Arachidicoccus terrestris: one gene and its partner. The protein of the gene in region 2 binds, or shares a complex with, the protein of the main gene of each other region. Links are inferred from orthologs where the notes say so. Each region holds a gene or a part of one and is shown on either strand. Other genes may lie near its edges.

Region 1 (15,656 bases), 280 kb from region 2 along the record:
CCATGGCTGTCCCTGGACATAGCCGGCATATTTATACAATTTCTGAATTTCTGCAGAACCGTCAACTTCTTCACCTTCAGCCGTAAAGAGCTTAGGACCTGTATACTCTGTAATAGCCATATGACAGTTCATACAAACATTAACTGAAGGAATTGTTGCATGTCTGCTATATTGTGCATTGGTGTGACAATACAGACAGTTGATCTGATTGATACCCGCATGCACTTTGTGTGAATAGAATATCGGCTGTTTAGGTTCATAGTTTTGAGAATGCCCCAGACCGATCGCACCACTGGCCAGCCAGTATCCGATATAGATGAAGATCAGGATAGCAACAACCGCAATGAACTTCTTATTTCTGTAGAAAGGAATAGGTCCCAGTACCGGATGTCCTTCTTTTTTATTGGACATTCTCTTCAGACTGCTGTTAACCTGTAACAGGATAATTGCGACGATGGCAAGAACACCCGTTAGTACTACATATAATAAGGTATTATCAGATTGTTCGCCGGATGTCTGTGTAGCGGCTCCTGCTGCCGGTGCTGCTGTTTTTTTTGCTTCCTCTACTTTTACATAGTCCAGGATCGCATTTACGTCATCGTCGGACAGTAGCCCCTCAAAATGAGTCATCGGGGTCTTGTTCCATTTTTCGAACAGCGTGTTCGCATATTTGTCGCCAGAGGACAATACTTTAGAACTATTATGTACCCAGGCAATAATGTGCGCGCGATCTGGCCAACGGCTTTCAACACCTGCCAGTGCGGGCCCGGTCATATCTTTATGAACACTGTGACAGGAAGCACAATTTGCTGTAAATAAAGCTTTGCCATCCTGCGCTTTTGCATCCTGCGCGAACGACAACAAAAAGATTAAACTAACAATTAAACCAACCTTCGCGGTTACTTTTCTTAAGTGGATCATATTCACAATTCAGTTGTTGGAATGTGGAGAAATATCCCTGACAGCCGCAAAAATATGACACGAAATTGACAAAAGAACATCCGGTCATTAATTTTTTAAATAAACCGGATCTTTAAATCAGCTATAACTCAATACTACTAATGGTTACAGAAGTTATTACATCATATATTTTTTTTTAGTTTCCCCTATGGTAGCCATTAATTTTAAACAATTTACTCTCGGTTTTCAACTTATTGACAGACCTTTGTCATATGCATAAAAAAATAAACATGGCAATTTTTGCATCTGGGGCTGGCTCCAATGCAGAAAAGATAATGGAGCACTTTGAAAATCATTCAAACATTACAGTTAAGTTAGTGTTATCCAGTAAAAATAGCGCCGGCGTTTTAGATAAAGCCAGCAAATTTGACATCGAAACCTTAGTTATTAACAGGGCTGCATTTTTTGATACGGATACATATATAAAGGAGCTACAAAAAAGGAATATTAATATCATTATACTAGCGGGTTTCCTATGGAAAGTCCCAAGTAACCTTGTGACAGCTTTTCAAAATAGGATCATTAATATACATCCGGCGCTCTTGCCGAAATATGGAGGAAAAGGCATGTATGGTGATTTTGTACATCAGGCAGTAATTGCTGCCGGAGAAAAAGAATCAGGCATTACCATTCACCTGGTCGATGAAGCCTATGACCACGGAAAACATCTGTTCCAGACCACATGTCCGGTACTACCGGGTGATACTGCAGCTGAACTGGCCGGTAAGATCCACGTTTTAGAGCACCGGCATTTTCCTGAGGTTATTGAAACATATATTGAACAACATCCCAACCTCTTTACAGAGGAATAAGTAGTCCTTTTACCAGATGAACTGGATGATTCTATAATGAAATTGGCCCTCTATCTTGGAATAGAAGGCCAAAGAAACCAAATCATCTCATCATTAAACAAAAAGACTATGTCGTTTATCTATAGGCAAGGTAGATATAGTTTTTATACTAACAAATATTTGTTTTATAATTTTAATTTTATTTAACATATAATTTAATTTTAGAATATAATGGCACTATTGCTACACATCGATTGCGCAGCGGGGGAAGCCTGCGTAAGTCTGGGTGAATCTGATAACATTCTCGCAGAAATAACGCATATGGAACAGAAGTCCCATGCATCTTTTTTACAATCAGCCATAAATATCATATTAGAAAAAACCGGCAAGCAATTATCTAATATTGATGCAGTATCAGTGAGTGCCGGGCCTGGCTCCTATACTGGGCTTCGGGTCGGACTCTCCTCTGCCAAAGGAATTTGCTATACATTAAATAAACCACTGATACTTTTAAACACCCTTGAAATCATGGCAGAAAAAGTCATCCTTGAGCAGGAAGATCCAGGTAGAATACTCCTTGCTCCGATGATCGATGCCCGTCGCATGGAAGTCTTTACGGCTTTATATGACGACCATTTAAATATACTCCTGGCTCCCGGCGCTTATCTGCTCGATGGCAAGGGTTTTGTGCGACCCTTTGCAAACCAGGTAAAAAAGGTTTGTTTCTTTGGTTCCGGTATGAATAAATGGAAAGAGATCTGTCCGAATGGCAATTTTGACTTTATGGACCTACCCGCAGGCAGTGCTGCACAGAACAAAATTGCCCAGTCATATTTTGTGCAAAAACGTTTTGCGGATATAGCCTATAGCGAGCCTTTATACTTTAAATCTTTTTATACAACAGCTAAGATTTAGCACCGGAATTGATATGTTAAAAATTTGTCATTTTAAATATATATATACAAGGAAAACAACAAATATTGTATAACTTTATACATTAATTTATAACCGATTATTAAAAATATCTATTTATAATATGAGCAACGCAGCGCAAACCATCATTATCAAGGATCCAAAAAGTCAAGAAGAAATCACTATAGATTTCCTGAGAATGAAAAAGGCCGCGTTAATCCTACGCGCAATCAATCATAAACTCCGGTTACAGATCATTAAACTTATTCAGGAAAATGAAAAGATTACGGTAACAGAGATTTATGTCAAATTGAGGTTAGAACAATCTGTCGTTTCTCAGCATCTAGCTATCCTAAGAAGAGCCGCTTTGGTCACTACCCAAAGAGATGGTAAGTTTATCTATTATACGATCAATTATAACAGGATGCAGGAATTGGTGACCTTTGTTGATGAATTGCTAAAGTAGTTTATCAGCAGGGAATTCTATTTGTCTTAACGTACTGTCCTTAAAGTCGTGTTGTACCTTTGTGCAGCACAAATTTCGTTTATGTATATTCAACAGTTATATACGGGTTGTCTGAGTGAAGCTGCTTATTACATCGAGAGCGATGGTGAGGCAGCCATTATTGACCCGATGCGTGATACCCAGGCTTATATTGAGCTGGCCGGAGAAAGAAAGGCTTCCATCAAGTATATTTTTGAGACGCATTTTCATGCAGACTTTATCAGTGGCCATCTGGACCTGCATAAAGCAACAGGTGCCCCCATCGTCTACGGCCCCGAGACCAAGGCAGGGTTTGATGTGGAAGTCGCCAGTGATCATCAGATCTTCCCTTTGGGAAAATGTATGATCGAAGTCTTGCATACACCGGGGCACACGCTTGAAAGCACCTGTTATCTGCTTCGCGACGAAAAGGATCAGCCGCATGCAGTCTTTACAGGCGATACTTTGTTTGTAGGAGATGTCGGCCGGCCGGACCTGGCACAAAAGGGAGACGAACTTACCAAAGAGGATCTGGCAGGTATGTTATACGAAAGCCTTCAGTCAAAGATCGTTCCGTTACCCGAAGATGTCCTGGTGTATCCGGCACATGGTGCCGGCAGCAGCTGCGGCAAGAATCTCGGTACGACCACTTACAGCACGATCGGGGACCAGAAAAAGACCAACTACGCATTGCAAGCCACCAGTAAATCTGCCTTTATCAAGGCGGTCACGGCAGATTTGCCCGAACCGCCCAGCTATTTTCCGATCAATGCGGCGATGAACAAAAAAGGCTATGAGGAGCTGGACGCCGTCCTGGAAAAAGCCATGCAGCCATTAGCACCGAAAGCCTTTCAGGAGGCGGGAAAACAAGAGGGTATCTGGATCATAGATACCCGGGATAAAGAAATTTTTACACAGGGCTTTGTTCCAGGTTCCATCTTCATCGGCCTGAACGGCCGGTTTGCGGAATGGGCAGGAAGCCTGATTCCCTTTGATAAACAGCTATTGGTGATTACAGAACCAGGGATGGAAAAAGAAGCGATGACCCGGCTGGCCAGGGTAGGATTTGATAAAATGATCGGCTACTTGGAGGGTGGTTTTAACGCATGGCTAAAAGCGGGGCTCCCTGTCGATATGATTATCGACGTAGAAAGCGACGAACTGGCCATGGACCTGCCTTTTGATCAGCAATTATTAGTATTGGATGTCCGGAAGGAAAGCGAATTTGACGCAGGGCATGTCGCCGACGCCGTCAATATTCCACTCCCCCAGTTGCTCAATCCGCTTAGGGTAGCCGCTATTGAGGATACGGATAACATTTACATCCATTGCCAAAGCGGCTATCGCAGTGTGATCGGCGCTTCCATTCTAAAAAAACAGGGGTTTCATAATCTCCGCAATATATTGGGTGGCTGGAAAGCGATCGAGCAAGAATCGAAAATACCGGTTGCTGTTACCGTGACTGAGGAGCAACTTAAGGAAGCAGAAGACGCCCAGGCTGCGAAAAGAGACAACAACGCAGCAAAGTAAAGCTGCACTTCCAAATAAGCATACCCGAATGCTATGAATGGACTGAGGCTAGCCTTGTTATTAAGGCTAGCCTCAGTCCATTTTATCTTTCATCCATCGTCATTCGGTCCGGAAAAGAACTCCGTATATCATTATTGCGGGGATATTGTGGATCAAAAACTCAGGTGAATATCGCTAATACGGCAGTCTTTCGCATTTGATCTAAGGTAATAAAGCTTGTCATGCAATAATCTTATCTACCAAGACAGTGCTTTAGACGCCCCAATAGGGACTATTTCTTTGCGTTCTAAACATTCCCCAAGACACTTATCCGGCCTTTAAAAAAGGGATATTTTTCCCACCTATTCTAAAAGCTCCGTCATCACTGCATTACAGCGGTGCAAAATATGTCTAAAATCCCGGATAAATACTTTGGCCGACTCCATATATTTTCCCGGTTTTGCACTAATGGTTCAGAAGTTATTACCCTGGAAAAACAGGGACCTGGCCAGTATCAATCAAAGTAGAAAACGTAAAATATATTGTAGGCAGAATTCCTGTTCTACAATACATATGCTAAGCCATGAAAAGATCATACTTAAAAGCATATAAATTCAGGACCTAGCCTGCAAAAAGGTAAATAAAAGGGAGAGAGGTCACCGTTAGATGAATCCTACCGGACAGCATGGTTAACCCATCCGTATCTTCTGCAAAAGATAACACTGATGGACTATCCCTAAAGCATTGTTCAGGAAACACCGCTTTGCCATATGCGGTCTGAATAAACATTGAGCTGATCAGTAGTGATAAATCATTCGATGTACAAATTTCCGGGATCAAACAATTTTTCGTAACTTTAAAATGTCGTAACTGCTCAGGTATATAATTATTTAATTGGTTGTCAGTTTATTATATCCAAAAAGGGCTACAAGTTGTACCCCCTACTCAAAGCGACGCTCCAGAATCAAAAGAACCTGTCTTTAAAAGTTGACAGCCATCTCTGCTTCTTTCACTGTAATTATTTAATTTTGCCCCTGTCATCGGAAAAGCACTGATAGAGAGGATGACGAACCTACTTCGTTGATTTGACCTGACTGTACATCTGCCGCTTTGCCATAAGCAGTAAGAACAGCCATCAATCCAAATATTATTGAAATCATACCCTGGTCGTATAAGACGACATTAAAGGAGTACAGGCATTCTATTGTAAAAAAATTAAATTGTGAAAAGCACGCATCTGAAAGCCTATAAATTTCGGATCTACCCTGAAGGGGAGCAGATTAATTTTCTGGCCCGGCAATTTGGCTGCGTCAGGTTCGTGTACAATTATGCCCTTGAACTGCGGCAAAAGACCTATGAAGAGACCGGCAAATCCCTGTCTTACTATGACACCGCCAAAATGCTGCCTGTCCTTAAAAGCCGGCAGGAAACCGGGTGGCTGGGCGAGGTGATCGCCCAGCCACTGCAGATGGCCATGCAAAATGTAGATGATAGCTACAGGCGTTTCTTTAAGGGACAGAACAGGTACCCCAGATTCAGGTGCAGGAGCGACCGTCAGTGCTTTAAGCTGCCACAGGGCTTCAGGGTAGAGGGTGATCACCTCTGGCTCCCGAAACTGAAAACAGGGATCAGAATAAAAATAAGCAGGCAGATCAAAGGGAAAATATTATACCTGCATCTGTCCAGGACCACTACAGGCAACTATTATGTTTCCTTTACCTGTGAGGTCCCCAGAGAGATACTGGCCGGTACGGGTAAGGATACCAGTGTCGACGTAGGGATCAAGGATGCCGCCATCCTGTCGGATGGCACCAGATATGAAAATATCAAACCGCTGAAGACACTGGAGAAGAAACTAAAACACAGACAAAGACAACTCTCTAAAAAGCAGAAAGGCAGCAAATCCAGGAAACGGCAACGCCATATAGTAGCCCGGCTGCATGAAAGGATAAAGAACCTCAGGGAGGACCACCTACATAAGATCACTACCGACATCGTCAAGAATCACGACACCGTCGCGGTAGAGGACCTTACGGTGAAAAACATGTTGAAAAACCACTGTCTGGCAAAGTCCCTGTCAGACGCTTCACTGGGAAAGCTACTGACCCAACTCGAGTACAAATGCGACTGGTATGGCCGGAAGTTCGTGAAAGTTGACCGGTTCTTCCCCTCTTCCAAAACCTGTCATGTCTGCGGGGAAAAGAAAGAAGACCTGACATTGGCAGACAGGGCCTGGGCCTGCAGCTGCTGTCATACCATGCATGACAGAGATGTCAATGCCGCCCGGAACATACTCAGGGAAGGTCTGAAAATATTGTCTGGCTGTGGTGCACAGTCGGACACTAAACAAAAACAGGCGGAGGCGTCCCCACCAGGGGAGTCTGTGAAGCCTGAAGCGAAGGCTAAGCAAAAGGAAAAACCTGATGCATAGCTGAGCAGTAACAAAATGTCAGAAAATGATTTCAACTGGAGATTCCAGTGCGGCAAATGCACTTTTCAAGTTTTATGCTCAGGCAAAAAACAAAGAAGAAGCTGAATCATTGGTCGGATACATCGATTCAGTGTTCAGTGTCAAAATTAATGAAGCAATGAAAGACTACGTAACCAAAGACTTTTTAAGGGCCGAGCTCAGTGAAATAAGAACAGAGATGAGAACGGGCTTCAGCGATATCAGAGCAGAATTCAGCAATGTTAGAGCAGAAATGAGTCAGCTTTCTGAAAATCTGACCAACCGGTTAAATGGGATGATGCTAAAAATGATCTTAGGTATTTTGATTCCCATTTTAACACTGATGTTAGGGCTCTATTTCAAAATATAAAATAAATCTGGGGAATGGCTTTATTAAAATGGGCACGCCCCGAATTTATAGAACGTGCCGTAAAACCCATTCATCACGTAGTGTGGGTGGGATGTAAGGCACAAAAGTATTTGGCTGTTTTACAAAGTACATTTACTTTCGTTTTGTCAGTAAAAGACTTAAAAACCTCGTAAGGGACTTGCGAGTACACGTGTGGAGCGATAATAAGACTTCTAACCCATTTGGGCAGTAAGCAAGTCGCTGTGAAGCACGAAGCCCATTCATCGCTTTAGCGTGGGTGGGCAGTTCACTTTATTCACTTAAGCATACTGTTGGTTAGTTAAAGAAGGTTATTTTTCTGAAACATTCTCGGATTTCATGGCAGTTGATTTACGGAAGGAAACGAAATTCGATGCAGGCCATATGGCGGACCCTGTAAATATCTCCCTACCACAACTGTCAACCAGCTAAAGACAAGCTGAATCATTGGTCGGATACATCGATTCAGTGTTCAGTGTCAAAATTAATGAAGCAATGAAAGACTACGTAACCAAAGACTTTTTAAGAGCCGAGCTCAGTGAAATAAGAACAGAGATGAGAACGGGCTTCAGCGATATCAGAGCAGAATTCAGCAATGTTAGAGCAGAAATGAGTCAGCTTTCTGAAAATCTGACCAACCGGTTAAATGGGATGATGCTCAAAATGATCTTAGGTATTTTGATTCCCATTTTAACACTCATGCTGGGACTCTATTTCAAGAACTAAAACGAATTCGGGGGAAACCCATTTTAATAAAGTGGACATCCCCCGAATTTATTTTATCCTCATAGCCTTACCGTCGATTAGCCAAATGAGGTTATTTTTCTGATCATTATCTTATTCTTCTATTCGCTGATCGCTGCAATACCTGGCAGGGTTTTGCCTTCGAAATATTCCAGTAAAGCGCCACCGCCCGTTGAAACATAGCTGATCTTATCGGCCAGATCAAATTTATTGACAGCAGCGACACTATCGCCCCCCCCCACCAGAGAGAAAGCACCGTTTGCCGTTGCCTCTGCCACCGCTTCCGCAATAGCTTTCGTTCCTCCCTGAAAGTTTTCCATTTCAAAGACGCCCATCGGGCCGTTCCAAAGAATGGTTTTGGCTTTTTTAATCGCATTGCAAAAACTGGCTCTTGCCTCTTCAGCAATATCCAGTCCCATCCATCCGGCGGGAATATTGGTACTCGGCGCGGCAGATACCTCTGCGTCAGCCGCAAACTTATCCGCGATAATAGAATCACTGGGCAGATGGATACAGACGCCTTTAGCATCAGCTTTCTTAATCAATTCCAGTGCTGTATCAAGCCGGTCTTCTTCACAAAGAGAGTTCCCGATCTGTCCGCCTTGTGCCTTGAAAAATGTATAAGCCATGCCACCGCCAATAATGATATCTGTCGCTCTTTCCAGCAGATTTTCTATGATCAGAATCTTATCTGATACTTTCGCACCACCGATAATGGCGCAGAAAGGTGCTTCTGCATTATGTAATACCTTCTCCGCACTGGCAACTTCCGCCTGCATCAGCAAACCGAACATTTTCTTGTCTGCGGGGAAGAACTGAGCAATCACGGCAGTAGAAGCATGTGCTCTGTGCGCCGTTCCGAAAGCATCATTTACATATACATCGCCTAATTTACTGAGCTTTTCCGCAAAGTCTTTGCCTCCCTTTTCCTCTTCAGGATAAAAACGCAAATTTTCCAATAACAAGACCTGACCCGGCTGTAATGCCGCAGCTTTTTCCGTTGCCTGTGCACCGATGCAGTCATCAGCAAACGCGACATCAACACCCAGCAGTTCGCTCACACGCCCCTGAACATGCTTTAAGGAAAATTTAGCTTCCGGGCCATTTTTAGGCCTGCCCAAATGACTCATCAGAATAACGCTTCCGCCATCAGCCAAAATCTTTTTAACGGTCGGAAGCGCAGCCCTGATACGAGTATCATCGGTAATTTCCTGTGTCTGCTTATCTAAAGGCACATTAAAATCGACGCGGATAAGCGCCTTATGTCCCTTAAAATTGTAATCGTTGAACTTACTCATGCTTTTTTGTTTTTGTTTGATTTGAGATGATGCCGGACACTGATTTTCTTAAACAGCTCCGGTAAACTGCTGCAAAAAGCGTACATCATTTTGAGAGTATAGCCGCAGGTCATTGACCCGGTATTTAAGCTGTGCAATTCTTTCCACACCCATTCCAAATGCAAATCCCGTATATTTAGTGGAATCAATCCCAAAGTTCTCCAGTACATTTGGATGCACCATGCCGCTTCCCAGAATTTCAACCCATCCGGTATGTTTACATACATTACAGCCTTTGCCTTCGCAGATCAGGCAGCTGATGTCCATTTCTGCGCTGGGCTCTGTAAAGGGAAAATAGCTGGGCCGAAACCGGACTTTAACCTCTTTACCAAACATTTCCTGGACAAAAAAGTACAAGGTTTGTTTTAGGTCAGCAAAACTCACATTCTCAGCGATATATAGCCCTTCTACCTGATGGAAAAAACAATGCGCTCTGGCGCTGATCGTTTCGTTACGATAAACCCTGCCGGGACAAATCACCCGGATAGGCGGTTTTTGAGTCTCCATTACCCTGGCCTGCACACTGCTCGTATGCGTTCTGAGTAACCAGGACGGGTTCTGAGAGATATAAAAGGTATCCTGCATATCTCTGGCCGGATGGTCTTCCGGGAGGTTCATCGCGCCGAAATTATGCCAGTCATCTTCAATATCCGGACCTTCAGCAATGGCAAAACCGAGCTTCTTAAAGATCGATACGATTCTGCCACGTACGATACTGAGCGGATGCCGGGTGCCGACTCCGACGAAATCTCCGGGAAGGGAAAGGTCAATTCTCTGCTCATCAGCCACTTGCCCGGCTGTGCCCGCCTGGAGTGACTCCAGCTTTGTCTCAGCCAATTTCTTAAATTCATTCAGCGCCTGGCCGGCAGCCTTACGTTGATCTGGCTGGATATCTTTCATAGATCCCATCAGGGATTTCACAATCCCCTTGGTTCCCAAATACTGGATACGGAAGGCTTCTGCCTCTTCCTTAGTGGAAGCCGACGCCGCCTCAATGGCCACTGTATAAGATTCAATCTGTTTAAGTAATTCGTCCATATGTTATGTGAGGTGAAGGAAACACCTCTGTATTCCTTAGATCTCCATGATTTCTTTTTCTTTGGCCGCCAACACGGAATCCACCTGTGCAATAAAACTATCGGTCAGCTCCTGTACACTTTTTTCACCGCCTTTAGCCAAGTCTTCACTCAGGCCATCTTTTTGCAGTTTTTTTATTTGCTCTATGCTGTCCCTTCTGATATTTCTGATACCCACCTTGCCGTTTTCACCTTCCGCTGTCGCTCTTTTAAAGAGTTCACGTCTGCGTTCTTCGGTCAGCGGAGGCATAAAAAGGCGGATCTGAACACCATCGTTTTGAGGGGTCAATCCAATATTGGCTGCCATAATAGCCCTTTCAATCACACTGAGCATGTTTTTTTCCCAGGGCTGGATTGAAATGGTTCTGGCATCCATTACACTGATATTGGCAATTTGCGCAATAGGTGTCGGGCTGCCATAATACTCCGCCATAACACCATCCAGAATAGAAGCTGAGGCCTTACCGGCACGAATCCTGGTCAGTTCCACTTCCAGATGTGCCATTCTTTTTTTCATTCCGGCCTTTGCTTCGCTGAGTATAGAGTCTATTGTATCTGACATAAAATTCCAGTTTAAGTGTGGCGAAATTAACTTAAAAGATCCTTTGTGCCATGATTTTTTCCCAAATAATTAGTAAAACGGATGGTATCGGAGCCCTACTACAATGTACCCCTACCGGCTATTTTGCAAAACAACCGTTCGCTTAAAGGCGATTTAGGTCTCAAAAACGGGGAGGATAATCCCAGGTTTAATTTTGCAATAGAAATCACCATAAATCAGTTCGGTTGTTGACGACACATTAAACTAAAATGCGTTATCTTCGAACCTGAAAAAATCATTGAACAAAAAAGTATTAAAACAAAAAGACTACATTGAAATGGCAGATATTAAACAATTAGAGCAGACAGCAACGCAGATTCGTCGTGATATCGTCAGAATGGTACACGGTTGTCAAAGTGGGCACCCGGGAGGTTCTCTGGGTTGTGCTGACTATTTTACAGCCTTGTATTTTGACGTTATGAAACGCAAAGAAGGTTTTGATATGGATGGCATCGGAGAAGATATCTTCTTCCTGTCCAACGGCCATATTTCTCCTGTGTTCTACGCTACTCTGGCACGTGCCGGTTATTTTGACGTAAAGGAACTGGCGACCTTCCGCCAGATTAACTCCCGTCTTCAGGGACATCCTACAACCCATGAGCACCTTCCGGGTATCCGTGTTGCCAGCGGGTCTCTGGGACAAGGCATAAGTGTTGCCCTGGGTGCAGCCCTGGCTAAAAAACAAAATGGGGATGACAATTATGTGTATGCGCTCTGTGGTGACGGAGAACTGGAAGAAGGCCAGAACTGGGAAGCAATTATGGCTATCCCTAATCTGGATGTAGAAAGGCTGATACTGACAGTTGACTGGAACGGCCAGCAGATCGACGGTCCCACCAAAGAAGTGATGGATCTGGGGGATTTGCCCGCCAAATTCAAGGCTTTTAAATGGCAGGTATTCGTACTTGAACAGGGCAATGATATTGCTGCTATCTCCGCAAAACTAAAGGAAGCTAAACAGGCAGCTAAGCCGGGTAGTCCTGTGGTCATACTGATGAAAACCGTTATGGGTAAAGGTGTTGACTTTATGGAAGGTCACCATGAATGGCATGGTATTGCACCTAATGATGAGCAGTTGGCCAGCGCACTGAAACAATTACCGGAAACACCTCTTGGAGATTATTAATCACCAAGGAGCCAATATTACAGTTGATATTCAACTTAAAAGAGGGTCAGACACGTTAAATCGCTGCCGGCCCTCTTTTTTTGTGCATTTACCGCCGCAATAGGGCGCTTGCCCTAATCTGCTTGTGGGTTAGGAATATAATGACTAACTTTAATACATAAACCTCTTTCGATGAAAACAGCAATAATCACACTGATCAGCCTGGCCATTATCAGCATCAGTGCCTGTAGTACGACTAAAAGCAATATAGAAAAAACAGCAGAACAAGAGAAGGTCGCCACTTTGGTGCAGGCAGGTAACTTTATTTATAATGCGACCAGTGCCAATCCGCTGCGTGTGGGCGTACTGGATATTCTGCCGAACGGAAGCGGACAACAGTTGCGTCAATTAGGGCCCGGGTATTACCTATCTGTCACCAAAGACTCTCTCAAAGTGCACCTGCCCTTTTATGGTCGCTCTTATCATGCAGAGATGGATCCTTCCAAAGGGGGCATTGATTTTGAAACAACCGCTTTCAAGTATAATTATGAAAAATCAAAAAGAGGCTATTATGTTGTAACCATCAAAGTCAACAACCAGAAATCTGCCGACAAGATGACGCTAAACATTTCTCAGAACGGATATTGTACGTTACAGGTCCAAAGTGTCAACCGGGACCAAATGAGCTTTTATGGCAAGATCGACGCTCAGAAATCCGATATATTGAATGGCAATTGATCAGAAAACTTATTTTGCCAATTCGGGTAAAAAGAAAGCATCCTGCAGATTATACTGATAGGATGCTTTCTTTTCTATTCAAACCGAATCTTCATCTAAATGCTTATTGATTCAATCCTGCAGCGATGCAGGCGCTAAGCATGCAGCTTAGGCTTTCATGCTCTTGGATTGTTTTCTTCTGTCTTCTTCATTCAAGAGCGTCTTACGCAAACGGATATGCTTAGGCGTCACTTCAATACATTCATCGTCCTGGATATATTCCATACACTCTTCCAGGGTCATCTGGATCTTAGGGACAATCCGTACAGAATCATCACTACCACTGGCGCGCATATTGGTCAGCTTCTTTCCTTCCGTCGCGTTGACAACCAGGTCACCCGGCTTAATATGCTCAGCAATGATCTGCCCGATGTAGACGTCTTCTCCGGGATCTACAAAGAAGGATCCTCTATCCTGTAATTTATCTATGGAATAAGCAGTGGTCGTAGCCATATTCTTGGAAATCAGTACGCCGTTATTTCTACCGGGGATTACACCTTTCCATGGTTTATAGTCTACAAAACGGTGTGCCATTACTGCTTCACCGGCTGTGTTGGTTAACATCTGAGAACGCAGCCCAATCAGGCCTCTGGACGGAATCTCAAATTCAAGGTGCTGCATTTCTCCTTTACTTTCCATGATCAGCATTTCTCCTTTACGCTGTGTAACCAGATCAATTACTTTCCCGCTGAAATCTGCCGGTACGTCTACTACCAGGTTTTCATAAGGTTCGTTCTTTTTGCCATCTATTGTTTTCACCAATACCTGCGGTTGTCCTACCGTCAGTTCATACCCTTCCCTGCGCATGGTCTCGATAAGCACGCCCAGGTGAAGTATCCCTCTACCGTATACCAGGAAGCTATCCGCACTGTCTGTATCCTCAACTTTCAAGGCTAGGTTTTTCTCTGTTTCTTTCATCAGACGGTCTCTAAGATGCCTGGAAGTGACAAACTTACCTTCTTTGCCAAAGAACGGAGACGTGTTAATGGAAAATAGCATGCTCATGGTAGGTTCATCCACAGCAATAACGGGTAATGGTTCGGGTACCTCAGCGTCACAAATGGTGTCACCAATATTAAAATCTTCCAGTCCGACAACCGCGCAGAGATCTCCGGCTACGACTTCTTCAGCGCGCCGTTTACCCATACCTTCAAACACATAAAGTTCTTTTACTTTTGATTTTTTGACCGAGCCGTCTGCCTGTACCAGCGCGATCTGCTGAGATTCTTTGATCGAACCCCTGGTTACTTTACCTACAGCGATCCGACCCAGGAAAGAAGAATAATCCAGGGAAGTGATCTGCATCTGCAGTGGGCCTTCGTTAACAACGGGCTCCGGAACGTGTTTAAGAATACCGTCCATCAGTGGCTCGATACCTTCGATCTCAGTAAGCGAATCATTGAACCAACCGTTCTTGCCACTACCATAGTAAGTAGGAAAGTCAAGCTGCTCCTCTGTTGCATCCAGATTAAAGAACAGTTCAAATACTGCATCATGTACCTCATCGGGGCGGCAGTTCGGTTTGTCAACTTTATTGATAACAACAATAGGTTTCAGGTTGAGTTGCAAAGCTTTCTGCAATACAAATCTGGTCTGTGGCATTGGACCTTCAAAAGCATCCACCAGTAATATAACGCCGTCTGCCATTTTCAGGACTCTTTCGACCTCACCGCCAAAGTCAGAGTGGCCCGGTGTATCGATAACGTTAATTTTAATGCCTTTATAATTAACTGCAGCGTTTTTGCTAAAAATGGTAATCCCTCTTTCTCGTTCCAGATCGTTATTGTCCATGATCAGTTCACCTGATTCCTGGTTCTCGCGAAATACTTTTGTCGTATGCAAGATCTTGTCTACCAGTGTGGTTTTACCGTGGTCAACGTGCGCAATTATGGCAATGTTTCTGATGTCCATTAAAATAATTTTATATTAAGGGCGCAAAGGTACTAAATAATTGGCTCAATCAGTATTAAAGGATAAGGTTTTGTATGTGTTAATGGCAAAATAACATAGAAAGGGAGCGTATATTACCTCGTAGGGCTCAGTTGTCAACCAGTATTGTTTGCAGAAAAAAGCCCTTCTGATTTTGAAACAAAACCGGAAGGGCTTATTATTATGATTCTATAACTTACAGAAAGGCCATGCAACTTATTGATTTACTGCCTTATCTGGCAACATTCACTGCTCTTTTTTCGCGGATGACTGTCACTTTGATCTGGCCCGGATAGGTCATTTCTGTCTGTATCTTCTGCGCAATTTCAAAACTAAGCTTATTGGAGTCTTCGTCCGTTACTTTATCGGCCTCAACAATTACGCGAAGTTCACGGCCCGCCTGGATGGCATAGGCTTTTTCCACGCCGGTATAGCCCTGAGCCAGAGATTCCAGATCTTTGATACGCTGAATATATTGCTGCATGATCTCACGACGGGCACCGGGTCTGGCACCGCTGATGGCATCACAGGCCTGAATAATGGGGGAGATGACATACAGCATTTCCATTTCATCATGGTGGGCGCCAATGGCGT
Region 2 (15,880 bases):
ACCAACTTTCATAACCGGAGGGAGGTAAATGTACGCCTCTTTTTAAAAGCCCATGGAAGAACCGGGTAAACCTGCTCATGTCTGAACGGCTTGCGGAAGCAAAATCAGTTACCGGCTCCGTATTAAAAAAGAGGCTTAACATGCTACCAAATTGGTTAACCTGTACAGGAATATTCTTTTCTTTAAATATATCAATCAGCCCTTTTTGCAAAAAGGCTCCTTTTTCGTTCAATTCTGTATAGTATTCAGGATGATCCTTTAGTTCCGCAAGTAAGGTATAACCGGCAATCATTGCCAGCGGATTACCGCTAAGGGTCCCTGCCTGATAGATATTTCCTAACGGAGCCACCTGCTCCATAATTTCTTTTTTGCCGCCAAATGCGCCCACGGGAAGCCCTGCTCCGATCACTTTACCATAAGTGACGAGATCTGCATTAATATTGAGCCGCTCTTGTGCTCCTCCGGGCGCCAATCTGAAACCGGTCATGACCTCATCAAAGATAAGTAAGATATTTTCCTGATCACAGATCTGACGCAGCCCTTCCAGGAACCCCGCTGCAGGCAATACACAACCCATATTACCAGCTACCGGCTCTACAATAATTGCAGCAATTTCTCCTGCATATTGTTTTACCAGATTGCGGACCGCTTCCAGGTCGTTATAGGGAGCCGTGAGCGTATCCAGGGCAGTACCTGCTGTGACGCCCGGCACCTCCTGGATGCCAAAAGTGGCTACGCCACTGCCTGCTTTTACCAGAAACATGTCGGCATGTCCATGGTAGCAGCCCTCGAATTTGATAAATTTATTCTTACCAGTATACCCCCTGGCTACCCGAAGAGCAGACATGCACGCCTCTGTTCCGCTATTGACCATGCGGATCAGATCCACATTCCTGGTCAGGGATTTGATCAATTCAGCCATTTCTACCTCGAGTTCAGTCGGCGCGCCGAAAGAAGTAGAATTTGCTGCTTTTTTTTGTATTGCGTTTACGACTGGTAAATAACTATGACCCAGGATCATAGGCCCCCAGGAAGCTATATAATCTATGTATTTCTGGCCATCCGCGTCATAGAGATAGGCGCCTTTGGCTTTTTCTATAAATATAGGGGTACCTCCGACACTTTTAAAAGCCCTGACCGGAGAATTAACGCCGCCTGGTATGGAATTTTGTGCTCTTTCAAAGAGGCGTTTGCTGGACGTGTATTCGTACATAATATCTGAATCGTTGTCGTTCTAAATCGATTATAAGTCAGCAAATGTACGCTATAATTCAGGACAACCTATGCATCAGGCGCATCCTTCTGGTGTATTGTTATTCCGGTTTGGCTTCTTTTAACGCTTTTTCAATTCTTTTGTCGGGGACCAGCCAAATGATGGCGCTGAGCGCATAAAAGGCAATGGACAGCCATGGGATAAAAAAGGCACTGGCAATGCCGGCTATGTAGATAAACGGAGAGGCCTGTTCTTTAAGCGTTTTATTTTCGACTGCCTTGGCAAGCAGGCCGCTGCGGTCATTGGCATGGATCAGACAGTTCAGTAAGATGACCCAGGCAATTGCCGCCATAAACAGCACAAAGCCATATAAGGCCAGTGGCGCTGCTGATGTGTGGTTTTCACCGACCCACGCCGTGGTAAAAGGAAATAAAGATAACCAGAAGAGCAAATGCAGATTCGCCCAAAGGACCTTTCCATTTACAACTTTGCAGCATTGTAACATATGGTGGTGGTTATTCCAGTATATCCCCACATAGATAAAACTGAGTATATAGCTAAGGAATTTTGGAACCAATGGCAGCAGAGCGCTAAAATGGCCATCACCCGACTCAGGAATTTTGAGTTCCAGTACCATGATTGTGATGATAATGGCCAGCACACCATCGCTGAAGGCTTCCAGTCTATTCTTTTCCATGTATATTAATCACTTACGGTGAGGAATTTAACCCTAAATTAGCCGAAATATAGCAATATTGTATCTTTTGACAGAAGAATCTGGCCGCGGCGTTTACCATTTGTGCGGATCATCCTGCGGGTCTTCAGTTTCATCTTCCTGCAATAACCGGTCGAGTTTTGTTTGTAAGCTTTGCAGTTTTTCCTCGGTTTGCTGCATTTCAATGAGGAATTCTCCCGCTTTATTCTGTTCTGTCGCCAACCAGAGTAAGGCCATCGAAACATAATCTTGCATGTCCTTACCGGCAAACTTGCTTTTGTATTCCATGACTTTATCATTGACCATCTTAACCGTTTTACGAACGATCTCCTCATCGGCCTTTTTGGTTTTTAGCCGGAAGGTTCGATCTCCGATGAGGACATTAATGATAATGATATCAGTCATATTATCAGGCGTCTAAAAGTGTAAGGCATTTATTGATTTCTTTCAGGTACTGATCGATGCGGTTTTGTAGCAACTGTTGCTGGTGCTGGTCCATTGTTTTAGTAGTGCTGATAATACCCGCGTCGAGTTTTAACTGTAAGGCCTCACAAGCCTTCTGACTTTTAGCCAGTGCTGTTTCAGTTTCGGATAAGCTGTTTTTCAACTGCTTATTCTCTTTTTGCAACAACTGATACTTTTTAAGGAGTTGCTCCAGTTTATCTTCCAGATTTTTAAGCGTGGTCTGCTCCATGATAAAAAGTGTTTAAAGTTATTGCCTTATTTATATTCTGCAGTGCTTGAAGCACGCAGGCGCTATTTTCGGATTTCTGCTTCTAATTGTTTCTCGAACCCTGTTATGAGTTTGATCATCATATGATCAATTTCTTTATCTGTCAGCGTTTTTTGCTCATCCAGGAAGGCAAAGTTAATAGCCAGAGACTTCTTCCCTTTACCAAGTTTATCATTTTCAAAGACGTCAAATAAACGGGTCTCTTTAAGTAAAGGTAAGTTGGTTTTTTTAATAACCTCCAGAATCTGATCATAATGAACGCTATTATCCAATACCAAGGCCAAGTCTCTATAGACAGTCGGGAACTTAGAAACTTCTTTATAAGTAATCTTTTTATTTTCCTTTAATGAAATTAATGTGCCAAAATCCAGGTCCACAAAAAATACCGGGACCTTGATTCCAAACCGCTCTCTTTTAGCGGTACTGATGGTTTGGATTTCTATGACTTTCTTTTTGTCGGCCGCGACTTCAATGAAGCCGGATTCTGGCAGTATGGTGAATTTAATCTGGGTAAATCCGCATAACTGCAATAATGCATAAGCCAGGCCCTTTGCCTGATAAATAGTATAGGCCGTCCCTTTTTCAGACCAGAGATCCTCATGATCTTTACCGGTAATGTAGATGGCCAGGTGTTCTTTTTCCTGATACTGCCCTACGCCCGTGGTACTATAGGTTTTGCCAAACTCAAAAAACTGAAGATTATCATTTTTACGATTAATATTATATGAGAGAGACTCCAGACCGGTCTCAATCATAGACGGTCGCATGACATCCAGATCTGCACTAAGATTATTGATCATTTTGACCACCGACTGCAAGGTCTGTTCATTATAATACTTACTGTCTGTAATGGAATTGGTCATGATCTCATTAAAACCTCTTCCCACCAGAAACCCCGCTAACTTTTCTTTGAGATCTTCTTTAAGGCCATTGGCATCTATTGCCGGAGTAATTGTAATAGAGCTGGGAATATCAATATTATCCAGACCATCAATTCTCAGGATCTCCTCTACGATATCGGCCGGCAAGCTGATATCGGGCTTACTGTAAGGAACGGCCACCCAGACTTCATCCATGCCTTCCTTGATTTTTTCAAATCCGAGGGCTTCCAGAACATTAATAATGGTGTCTTGATGATAGTTTTTGCCACTTAATTTTTTAAGGTAATGGTATTTTAAAGCTACCTGCGTTTTTTCCTTCGGTGTAGGATACACATCTTTGATCTCTGAACTGATCTGGCCTCCGGCAATTTCCCTGATCATCATCGCAGCCCGTTTCAGGACGTATACTGTATTTGAAATATCTACGCCTTTTTCAAAACGGGAAGCGGCGTCAGTACGCAGTCCGTGGCGAACCGACGTTTTTCTGATCGAAGTAGGATTGAATACAGCGCTTTCCAGGAAAATCTCTGTAGTTGTTTCTTTTACGCCGCTTTTTTTACCGCCGAATACGCCGGCAATACACATAGGCGCCTCACTGTTGCAGATCATCAGGTCTTCATCAGACAAAGTACGGATCTTGCCATCCAGTGTTTCAAATGAATAGCCCTTATCCAGTGTTTTGACCTGGATCTGATTGCCGGTAACGGCCGCCAGGTCAAATGCGTGCAACGGCTGCCCGGTTTCATGCAAAATGAAGTTGGTAATATCAACGATGTTATTAATAGGCCTTTGACCGATGGCTTTCAGCTTTTGCTGCAACCACTCTGGTGATGGACCGACTTTGACACCAGACAGAACAATACCTGCGTACCGGGGACACAATTCAGGGTTGTCTATTTGAATATCAATATTGTGACTGTAACTGTCCGGTTTAAAACCATTCACAGAAGGTGTCTTTATCTTAAAGGTTCCGCTGTTGTGGCGGGTCAGGTAAGCGGTAACATCGCGGGCAACCCCCATATGACTCTGGGCGTCCATGCGGTTAGGTGTCAGGCCGATCTCATATATGTGATCGGTATAAACCGGAAAAATATCTGTTGCCGGAATGCCTATTTTGGTATCGGCAGGGAGCACCAGGATCCCATCATGGCTTTCTCCTAAACCGAGTTCGTCCTCTGCACAGAGCATGCCCATACTTTCCTCATCCCTGATCTTCGCCTTTTTTATGGTCAGCGCCTCTCCTTCTTTATTATATAAGGTGGTCCCGATGGTGGCGACCAATACTTTTTGGCCTGCCGCAACATTGGGTGCTCCGCAGACGATATTCAGCGGCGTTTCCTGTCCTATATTTACCGTAGTAAGCTTTAGCTTATCGGCCCCCGGATGCGGAACGCAGGTTAGCACCTCTCCTACTACGATTCCCTCAAGGCCGCCTTTGATGCTCTGGTAATCTTCCAGGCTTTCTACTTCCAGTCCGATGGAGGTTAAAATTCTGGAGAGTTTTTCAGGATCTAATTTTTCCGGTAAATATTCACTTAACCAATTATATGAAATCGTCATGGATCTAATAGCTTTAATTCGTGCGGCATGCCGCTGAAATAGTTTGCAAATATAAGTGTAATTCGTGAATGCCACCAGAAGTTCCTATAACCGGTCCTTCAGAATAAGTTGGTTTCTGAGGGCTTGAAATCGGACTTATTGTACCGCGCGTCCGACGTTTCACTGAAAAATTTCATAATTTCACAGCTCAAGACAATGTTCTACGATTAATCAAACAAAATAATAGGATGCAAAGATCATTATTAACCGCAATCAGCGGGTGCCTGTTGACGATGGGCAGCCTGTCACTCGCTGCTCAAGAGCTGTATGTTCCCAGAAACATAAAAAAAGCGATTGAAAAAGGGACGAGAACGCTTAACGGGCAGCCCGGTAAAAACTACTGGCAAAATAAAGGGGCCTATGATATTCAGGTTAAGGTAACGCCTGAAACGCGTCTGGTAACGGGTCAGGAAAAGATCAAATATACCAACAACAGCCCGGATACACTTAAAATGATTGCCATTCGATTTGTCAACAATTTACATAAGCCTACCTCTCCAAGGTCTCATGTAACAAGCCCCGACTTTCTGGATACCGGACTGGATATTACCCACTTGGTAATTGATAATCAAGTATATAACGTTGACGCTAAGGGCTGGGGTACTGTGGCGGGGATTCGGCTGAAGTCACCCGTTTTGCCACATCAGACAATAGATCTGGATATTAACTGGAACTACCCCCTGTCAAAACAAAGCGGCAGGGAAGGCCAGATTGATAGTACCACCTTTTATGTAGCCTATAGCTATCCCAGGGTTTCTGTCTATGATGATTATAACGGCTGGGACATGCTGGACCACTCTGACCGCCAGGAATTCTATAATGATTTTAATGATTATACATTAGCGGTAAGTGTCCCTAAAAACTATATCGTCTATGCGACGGGAGATTTATTGAATCCCGATGAAGTGCTTCAACCAGAGATCGCGATGCGGTTGAAAAAGTCCTATACGTCAGATGAAGTGATGCATATTGCTAATTTTCAGGAAGTTAAAAGCGGAAAGGTCACGAAGCAAAATGATTGGAACACCTGGAAATTTAAAGCGGATCATATTACAGATATGTGTTTCGGTACGAGTAAAAATTATGTATGGGATGCAGCAAGTGTTGTAGTTGATCCTAAAACAGGTAGGCGCGCCAGCGTGCAGGCCGCCTTTAATGATACCGCGACAGACTTTCACCATAATGTAGCCTGGGCCCAGCACTCACTTCATTATTTTTCTACCGAGTGGCCCGGCGTTCCCTATCCGTTTTCCAAAATGACTTCCTTCCAGGGATACGCCGATATGGAGTACCCCATGATGGTCAATGATGGAACAACGCCCGATCTGAAATTCTCTCAAATGGTACAGGACCATGAAATTGCGCATACCTATTTTCCGTTTTATATGGGGATTAACGAAACCCGCTACGCCTATATGGACGAAGGCTGGGCGACGACGTTTGAGTATTTAATTGGTCAGAAAGAATTTGGCAAAGCGCATGCTGATTCAGTATATAAGATGTTCAGGGTCGCCAGGTATATCAGGAACCCGGCAGCAGAAGAAGATCAGCCGATTATTTCTATGTCCAGTCAGGTAAGTGGTGCGGGATATGGACATAATTCTTATGGGAAGGCCTCTTTAAGTTATCTGGCACTCAAGGATTTACTAGGAGATCAGCTCTTCAAAAAAGCCTTACATTATTACATGGACACATGGAACGGCAAACATCCCATTCCCTGGGATTATTTTGGTGCGATGAACGCTGGTTCCGGCCGGAACTTGAACTGGTTTTTCCAGAACTGGTTTTTTACTAATAACTATATCGATATCCGGTTATCTAAAGTTGAGAAAGGGAATGGAACATATACTCTGACCATTGATAATCCCGGTGGATTTGCAATTCCATTTGATGTGGTTGTTACGTATACAGATGGTACAACCAGTACAAAACATCAGACGCCGATTACCTGGAAGGAAAATCAACTGGAACAGGTTTTAAAGATTACTACCAAAAAGGCCATCGCGAAAATCACATTAGACGGTAATCTCTTTATGGATTATACGCCGGCGGATAATGTTTGGACGGCTAAGTAGTTCAGGGGTTCCGGAGGATACCTACGGTAGGCAGAAAGAAAGCTGTCTTAAATTAAACAGACAATGCATTTCGCTATACAGAAATAGTAAAGCCATGCATTGTCTGTTTTTATTTGATTAAACTTATTTTTGGACCTATGCGAAGAAACTGGATCATTTTTGTAATGGCTTGTGTGGTATGCTATTTTGGCTGTAAAGCGGGCAAAAGGAAGGGGCCTAATATCCGGAAAGTCAAACTGGATATCAAGGTAGACCATTTTGAAAAGGATTTCTTTGCACTGGATACCAATACTCATTACATGAGTGAGGGGTTAAAAAGGCTTAAAACCCAATATGGTTATTTCTATGAAGGCTTTCTATATAATATCGCCGCATTTTCCATGGATGATGCTGTTCTGCCTGATGAGATGAACAAATTCATTGTTGAAAACCGTTATTTGTATGATAGTATAGACGATTATATCCCGCATTTAGACCGGCAGCTTAAGAAAATTGAAAATGCGCTAAAAAGGGCGAAGATCTATTTTCCTCACTTATCACTACCCGGTCGTATAATTACTTATATAGGGCCGGTTGACGGGTATGGATGTTTTGCCAGTAAAGCTGGTCTCGCCATTGGATTACAACAATTTTTAGGTCCGGGGTTTACCGGGTATCAATCTGATTATTTGTTGAGTTTATTTGGACAGCAGCGATTGCATCAATTTACACCCGATTATATTGCTCCTTCTGTCATAGGTAGTTGGATCGCGAAAATATTTCCGGATAAAGCTGAACAATATACCTTAAAAGACAAAATGATTGAAGAAGGCAGAAAATTATATGTTTTAAAAGCCTTACTGCCAGATCTGCCGGACTCTTTAATCTTTGGCTATTCGGGGAAACAAATGACGTGGTGTGCAAACAACACTTATTTAATAAAGAAGTATTTTGAACATGAAAAACTGCTACAAATCCAAAATCCTGAAATTATTGTTGAATATATGAGCGATAATCAAAGGCCCGACGACCTGCCAATGGAATATCCTAATAATATCGGGAAATACTTAGGGTTCCTGTATGTGAAAGAGTATATGAAAGACCATCCTAAAATTAATCTGCCACAATTGATGGGAGAAAAGGTGTGGGCTCTAAAATTTTAACGAAAGAAGAAAAAATATTTCATAGTTTAGCCTTTTTTGCAACAACTATTCAAATAAAAATAATCATAATGTTGTTTGTAGTCTACTTAATTTGTAGACTATTTAAAAGCATACTTTGTTGTTTATTAGCGTTTTATATACATGAAATTAAAAAACATATAAAATTTATATCATCTACCGTTAAAGTCTTTTAAAAAAAATCTTGCCAAAACGTTAATTGTGTTGAATGGTTTAATAACTTTACGCCGTTGTTACCCTTACAATGAGACCATAATAATTAACTAAAATCCAAATTGTAACTAACGACTCCAATCAGATTTATTAATCAATTTAAAAGTACATGAGACAAAAACTTTTATTAATTTTCTGTTTCGGGCTGTTCGTATTCGCGAACAAAGTATTTGCGCAAAATAAGGCAAATGTTGAAGGCACCGTACGGAACGAAAGAGGGGAAGCCATTCCATCGGCTTCGATCAAACTACAAGGAACCAATCAAGGAACCCTAACAAATGATGATGGGCATTTCACCATTAAAGCCGAAATCGGTCAAACATTGATCGTTTCTTCCATTGGCTATGATGACCTTTCTATTGTTATTGACAAAAGAGATTTGGACATTGAACTAAAATCGTCTAACAACAATCTAACAGATGTAGTCGTTACCGCAGGGGGTATTACAAGAAAGAAGATCGAATTAGGTGCGGCACAAACAATTGTTGCGGGCGAACAAATCACTCAGGCTAAAAGTGTAAATATTGCCGGAGGGCTGCAAGACAAGGTAGCAGGTTTACAGATCCAGGGAACAACAGGAGGCGTTAACCCGAACTATCGTATTATTTTAAGGGGTAACAGATCGCTTACCGGAAATAATGAAGCGTTGATCGTGTTGGATAATGTTATTGTGCCCAATGAGGTATTAGGTAATTTGAATCCGGAAGACGTTGCGTCAATTAACGTATTGCAAGGTGCTGGCGCGGCTGCGATCTATGGTTCTAAGGCGTCCAATGGAGCGATAATCGTAACCACTAAAAAAGGACGTGCTGGGAGTACTGCAGTAAAACTTTCTCAGACGGCAACCATTGAAAGTGTTGCTTATTTTCCGAAAATGCAGACAAAGTATGGTCAGGGAGGTAGTGCCTATGGCTATGATGCAAATGGGTTTCCTACTTTTTCCAGCATTGAGAATCAAAGCTATGGCCCTCCATTTGACGGGTCTACTGTACCTTTAGGAGATCCTCTGGAAGACGGCTCTCAAGAAACGATGACATATTCCGGAAATGATACAAGAAGAGATTTCTGGGATAAGGGCATGACCAATCAGACTGATTTCTCACTGACGAGTGGCGATGATGTTTCTACATTCTACATGTCAGGTCAATATGCTACTGTAAAAGGAACGACTCCTAAAGATAAATTCAATCGTGCCTCCCTTCGCATAAATGGAACGCGTAAGCTATTTGATGATAAAGTGAAAGCAACTTATTCACTGGGATTCACACAGAATAACTATGATATCACGACCAGAACAGCGGACATATATAACAACATGTTGAACATGCCGTCAGATATCAATATTACAAGATACAAGAATTGGCAGACAGACCCATTCGCAAATCCTAATGGCTACTATAATCCATGGTATCTGAACCCGTATTGGGAATTGGACAATTATCGCCAACACTCCCGTAACTCATATTTGGTCGGGAATGTGCAGGTGACTTACAACCCATTCTCCTGGTTAGAATTAACGGCTAGGCAGGGGATTACACACAGGAATTATTCCGATAAGACCTGGAATGGCTCATTTACCTATACTCAATATGCAAAAGACGTAAGTGGTAACTCAAAGTCCGACATCGCTGCGGCTGTATCTGATGGAGAGTTCTATAGCACGAACTTACTGAGTGACCTGTTTTTTCAAGCCCATTTCAAAGCAAATGATTTTAGCTTTAATTTCCTAGGAGGTGGGCAATGGAATCAGGATGAATATAAAGGCGTTAATGTTTCAGCGTCACCACTGGTTGTGCCAGAATTATATAACGTTGGAAACCTTGTCGGTATCCCCGGCGCAAGTGAAAGTAATTATAAAGCCCGTACCATGGGCTTCTATGGAGATTTCCGTATTGGGTACAGAAACTACCTTTTCTTACATATGACCGGAAGAAATGACTGGACCTCTATTTTACCCGTAAATACAAGAAACTTCTTCTACCCTTCTGCGGATATATCTTTTATAGCAACTTCGGCGATAGATTTCTTAAAAGAAAGTCCGGTTATTCACTTCCTGAAGATTCGTGGAGGTATCTCAAAAGTGGGTGAAGTTAACTTGCCGGGCACTTACGGTGCTTATCAGTTGCAGAGAACCTACTCTCAACAGGCAGGCTTTCCATATGGAAGTTTACCCGGATTTGGGCTGGATAACAGAATCGTTTCAGACGATCTGAAACCGGAAATGACCAACCAATATGAGTTTGGTTTTGATATGAACTTGTTTGAACGAGATTTAGTAACAGCAGCTTTTACATACTATCACTCTACCACATCTGACCAAACGGTTAGCACAGGGATTTCTTCTGCTTCCGGTGGAAGCTCCTACCTGACTAATGTTGGTGAAACAATGAGCCAGGGTATCGAAACCGAATTGAAAGTAACTCCGATCAGAAATGACGATTGGGATGTAACTTTTGGTGTTAACTATACCTATCTGGATAACAAAGTCGTAAGTATCAATGGAGACTTGATCAACCAGATTGCGTTATCGTCCTATGGAGATGGATCGGGGTCCTATGCTAAAGCAGGATATGCATTTCCTGTGATCATGGGTCTGGATTATTACAGGGATCCAGAAGGTCATGTCATTGTAGACAGAGAATCTGGATTGCCAACAAAAGATCCAAATCTTAAAGTGTTGGGGAATGCTGTAGCGAAAAACAGATTGGGATTGGACTTTAATGTTAGCTATAAGGGAATAACCCTTGCGGGATTATTTGAATACAGAGGCGGATATGATATGTATTTCGGAGGCGGTAATACTTATGACTGGGCAGGTACCGGTATTCAAACAACAATTTTTAACAGAGGAAGATTTGTATTCCCGAATTCTGTTTATGAAGATCCAGATAATCCGGGAACATATATTAAAAACACGAACATAACCATTACAGACGGAAATGGTAACTCCGGGTATTGGACAGACGATTTAAACAGAGCAGTTTCTTCAAACTATGTTTCATCCGGTGCATTTTGGAAATTGCGTGAATTGAGCCTTTCTTATGATTTGCCAAGAAGCTTATTAAAGAAAACTAAGGCAATTAAGAAGTTGACTATAAGTTTACAAGGGCGCAACCTCTTTATTTGGTTGCCTAAAACCAACTTATATACAGACCCTGAATATAGTGAAGTGGCAAGTACAAGTAACGGTGTAGGTATTACCGGAATCAGCTCTGCACCTCCTTCAAGATATTATGGTGGAACAATTTCAATCACATTCTAAGAAAGGAAACAAATACTAAGATATGAAAAGAATACTATATATAACAATATTGAGCTGTGCGTTGATGTTCGGTATGACGTCCTGCCAGAAGTATCTCAATATTAATGACAATCCAAATTCAGCGACCAACTCAACTCCTGAGCTAATGTTATCACAGGCATTGACGTCTACAGGAGCTGTGGTAAACACCTACAATACCATGGGTGCGCAGCTGGTGGGGTACATGGCTAATGCTGGCGGGTATGGTGGTTTTGGGCCAGCCGTCACCTACAGTTTCGGAAATGGAAATTTTCAGGGGTGTTGGAATGATGCCTATAATAATTTGACGGATTACCAATGGATTATTACTCATACCAATGGCGATTTAAGTTATGCCTATTATAATGGAGCCGCTAAGATTATGAAGGCGTTGGTTTTCCAGTTATTAGTAGATACCTATAATAACGTACCCTATACTGATGCCTTTAAAGAGAAAGAGAATTTAACGCCCAAATATGACGATGCAAAGGTGGTATATGACAGCATCTATGCGCTGTTAGACGGGGCCATCGCTTCTATTAATGAGGGTCAGCACGACTTAGAAACCAATGGTTCCAGTAATGTGCAGGAATTTGGGGACAATGATGTTCTTTTTGGTGGTGATATGGACGATTGGAAAAAGCTGGCAAATACGCTTAAATTGAGGATTGCATTACGCTCAAAAGGAACCCTGACCTTTAATAATAATTATGATGCTGTCGGATTTTTAGATAAGGATGCTATGGTAAATCCGGGGTATCAGCAAGCTGACGGTAAGCAAAATCCATTGTACAACAGTTGGGGTTATACCTATACAGGATCCACCGCAAATAGGGCATGGATGACTTGCACGTTTGTTTCTGCATTCTATGATGGAAATAAATTAGATGACTACAGAGGGTATGCTATCTTTAATAATTTCGGAGGCTCATCCTATGGAATAAATCAGTTAGGCTATGAGAGCAATAGTGTGCCTTCTGCACCATCAGCAGGCAGTTGGATTACGCCTTATCAAGACAAGAATAATAATATCGGCGTATTAAAAGGCCCGGGCGCCAGTATGCCAATCCTGACGCTCGCTGAAGCTGATTTTATGCAGGCTGAAGCGGCGCTTGTTGGTGGTCTCGGAGTGAGCGGCGACGTTAAGACATATTTTGACGCTGGCGTATTAGATTCCTATAAGTATATTTATAGGTTAAGTGATGGAAACTATGATTTGACCAATTGGAATCCTGAAACGGACTATCAGGCCTACTTAGATATGAATCCAGACAGTTATCTTGTTCATATTGATCTTGCTGAGAACAATGCTCAAAAACTGGAAGCAATTATTACACAAAAGTATATTGCTCTTAATATGGTCAACTCTGATCAATCTTGGAATGATTTTAGAAGAACCGGATATCCGAAAATTGTAAATGGCTCTTCAAACGGTGTTTTAACTTTTGCCTCTTTACAATCGACCAGTTCCCGGACGGATAAACTGCCTTCAAGAATTCTTTATCCCACCAGTGAACTCTCATACAATAATGAGAATGTACCAAAGGATATCAATCAATTTACGTCAAGGATATTTTGGGATCCAGAATAATGACGAACTTTTAATTTCAATATAAATCTAATATATGAAAAAAATAACGATATTCAGTGTATTTGTTCTTCTTTTATCTTTGGGACTAACCTCATGTTTAAAAGATGAATCTTTAACACTCGACACCAACAAATCAAACAATGTTACTGAATTTGCCAACACGGGTACTCCGGCGGCTCTCCCGTCAGGTGGGGCTGCTGTAAGGTTTGCGATTGACCTGGGTTCATTAAAGTCCGGAGATACTGCTTCATTTAATGTGAATGTGGATTATGCCGGACATGACATGGCACCTCAGGACATCAAGGTAACAATCGATATCGACGAGTCTTTATTAGCAACGTATAATGAGGCTCATGCGGCAGATGAAGCGAATTATGAAATGCCGGTATCCGGATTGATACAATCAACATTTCCATTGACCCTTACAATACCCAAAGGAAAACAATATGCCCAATCGGTGATTAAAGTAAAGCTGCCGGCCAATTATGACTTTAATGCCAGCTATGCACTTCCCCTCAAGATTTCCAGTACTTCTGTCGGCGAGGTTAGTGGCAATTTTGGCGAAGCGTTATATTCTTTGAATGTACGTAATATTTTCGATGGCAGATTCACGGTGACGGGTACTTTTGTTGACCTTACAAATGCATCTTTCCATGATGTATATCCTAAAACCATCGATCTGGTGACCACAGGGGCATTTACAAATGCTTATTGGGATAAGGATTTGAATGGAGGAACATTCGGCTACAGATTTGATGCCGATGGTTCAGGATCATATTTTGGTAATTTTGACCCGGTATTCAAGTTCGATAACGAGGGTACTGTTGTCAGCGTTTCAAATTACTATGGAGATGCTAATTCAAATTCCAGTCATCGTGATGCCCAACTGGACCCAGATGGCGTGAATAAACTTACCTTCGATGAGAACGGCGTTCCTAAAGAGTTGAACGTAAGCTACTTTATGTTACAATCAGGCGCAATTCGTTTAAAAATAACGGAGAAGTTCGTTTATCAGGAGCCCAGACCATAGAGTTGCTGAATACGACCTTCTTGAAAAAGGACCCGGCCCGAGGCTGGGTCCTTTTTGTTAGCGGGAAGGGATATGTCTGAGGTTTGAAGATTTTCAAAATGTATATTAGGGACGAAGATGTGTCAGCATGAAGTACGCGTCAGTTTCGGTCGCAAGAGCCCCGGCGTTAGTGTATTGCCACAGGCTTTCGACTGCAAGGATTCTCCTCATGCCTATTTAATAGACGCATTATTATATGCGATCACCTTTGGTCGTCATGCCCAGTCTTTCGCCTGAAGCTCCTAATGAATTCTTAAACTTTTTATAAAGACTGTTAAGTTTCCATTATCTTAAACTACTTTTGCAGCGTCGGATTCTCTGTAGCAATCTTTAGCCCTAAACTTAAGGTTGTTTACTCATTCTATTGGCGTTCTATACTGCCAACAGGATACTATTGTATTTTAACTAATTAATAAACAAGTACATGAGAAAAAAGTTGTTCTTACTTTTCTGTGTTAGCTGCTTATTTGCATTAAACGCTGTTTTTGGGCAGACCATTATCGTGCATGGAAAAGTACAAAACGAGAAAGGAGAAGCTGTTGCTGCGGCTTCTGTAAAAATTAAACTAACCAGCAAAGGGACCTTAACAAACGATCAGGGTGAATTTACCTTGAATGTTGAAAAAGGAAAGATTTTAATAATTTCTGCAATTGGTTATGAAGAGCAGGATGTAAAAGCAGAAGAAAGTCTTACGATCACATTAAAAGACGCGGAAGCCGCAACTGCGGGCTCTGATGTTGTCGTAACAGCGAATGCGATCCGTCGTGAAAAAAGAACACTTGGTTATTCGGCTCCCATTATTAAAAGCGATGAGTTGATGCAGGGGCAAAGTACCAGCCCATTGGCTGCCCTTGCCGGAAGGGTTCCAGGCGTGAATGTTACCTCATCCACCGGTGCACCAGGTAGCTCAACCAGAGTGGTACTTCGTGGAGGATCCTCTATCACGGGGAATAACCAGGCATTAATTGTCGTAGACGGAGTGGTTATGGATAACTCAAGCGAAATCGGAGGTGGCGCACTTACCGCAGTAGATTTTGGAAACAGAGGTAATGACATTAATCCGGATGATATTGCGTCTGTAACAGTCCTTAAAGGACCTGCTGCCGCAGCCTTATACGGATCAAGAGCTTCTAATGGTGCACTGATCTATACAACTAAAAGCGGTTCTTCTCATAAAAAACAGGAAATTACTTTTAGTTCTTCAAATACTTTTTCTTCTATCCTTAAATTGCCGGACTTTCAAAACGAATATGGCCAGGGATACTGGAGCAATAAGCTGGATAAAGATGGTAATTTGATTTATACATTAGACCCCCGTGAAAACGGAAGCTGGGGCCCGGCTTTTACCGGA

The links.
Region 1: the proteins of pheT (region 2) and pheS are in contact, whole or in part, in a crystal structure (PDB 6P24), measured with the Escherichia coli proteins. The link is inferred for Arachidicoccus terrestris from one-to-one orthologs.

The regions. Positions count from the first base shown.
Region 1 is NZ_CP083387.1:2,660,227-2,675,882, reverse strand. The notes cover bases 8,599-11,465. They hold pheS (phenylalanine--tRNA ligase subunit alpha), read right to left. Parts: upstream 10,613-11,465; coding sequence 9,584-10,612; downstream 8,599-9,583. Other genes in these bases: frr (ribosome recycling factor), read right to left, coding at 10,649-11,212; K9M52_RS10335 (phosphoglycerate kinase), read right to left, coding at 8,599-9,535. Outside these bases: K9M52_RS10375 (c-type cytochrome), read right to left, coding at 1-921; purN (phosphoribosylglycinamide formyltransferase), read left to right, coding at 1,191-1,772; tRNA (adenosine(37)-N6)-threonylcarbamoyltransferase complex dimerization subunit type 1 TsaB, read left to right, coding at 1,983-2,666; K9M52_RS10360 (ArsR/SmtB family transcription factor), read left to right, coding at 2,788-3,129; K9M52_RS10355 (MBL fold metallo-hydrolase), read left to right, coding at 3,211-4,677; K9M52_RS10350 (RNA-guided endonuclease TnpB family protein), read left to right, coding at 5,879-7,087; K9M52_RS10345 (CCDC90 family protein), read left to right, coding at 7,113-7,475; K9M52_RS10340 (hypothetical protein), read left to right, coding at 7,989-8,219; more of K9M52_RS10335, read right to left, coding at 8,339-8,598; K9M52_RS10320 (transketolase), read left to right, coding at 11,529-12,377; K9M52_RS10315 (DUF4251 domain-containing protein), read left to right, coding at 12,549-13,094; translational GTPase TypA, read right to left, coding at 13,242-15,044; rny (ribonuclease Y), read right to left, coding at 15,295-15,656.
Region 2 is NZ_CP083387.1:2,380,021-2,395,900, forward strand. The notes cover bases 2,394-5,484. They hold pheT (phenylalanine--tRNA ligase subunit beta), read right to left. Parts: upstream 5,103-5,484; coding sequence 2,685-5,102; downstream 2,394-2,684. Other genes in these bases: K9M52_RS09380 (hypothetical protein), read right to left, coding at 2,394-2,622; K9M52_RS09390 (M1 family metallopeptidase), read left to right, coding at 5,330-5,484. Also shown: hemL (glutamate-1-semialdehyde 2,1-aminomutase), read right to left, coding at 1-1,213; K9M52_RS09370 (TMEM175 family protein), read right to left, coding at 1,314-1,910; K9M52_RS09375 (cell division protein ZapA), read right to left, coding at 2,004-2,333; more of K9M52_RS09380, read right to left, coding at 2,338-2,393; more of K9M52_RS09390, read left to right, coding at 5,485-7,216; K9M52_RS09395 (gliding motility protein GldB-related protein), read left to right, coding at 7,354-8,358; K9M52_RS09400 (SusC/RagA family TonB-linked outer membrane protein), read left to right, coding at 8,699-11,851; K9M52_RS09405 (SusD/RagB family nutrient-binding outer membrane lipoprotein), read left to right, coding at 11,874-13,460; K9M52_RS09410 (DUF1735 domain-containing protein), read left to right, coding at 13,495-14,490; K9M52_RS09415 (hypothetical protein), read left to right, coding at 14,608-14,766; K9M52_RS09420 (SusC/RagA family TonB-linked outer membrane protein), read left to right, coding at 14,954-15,880.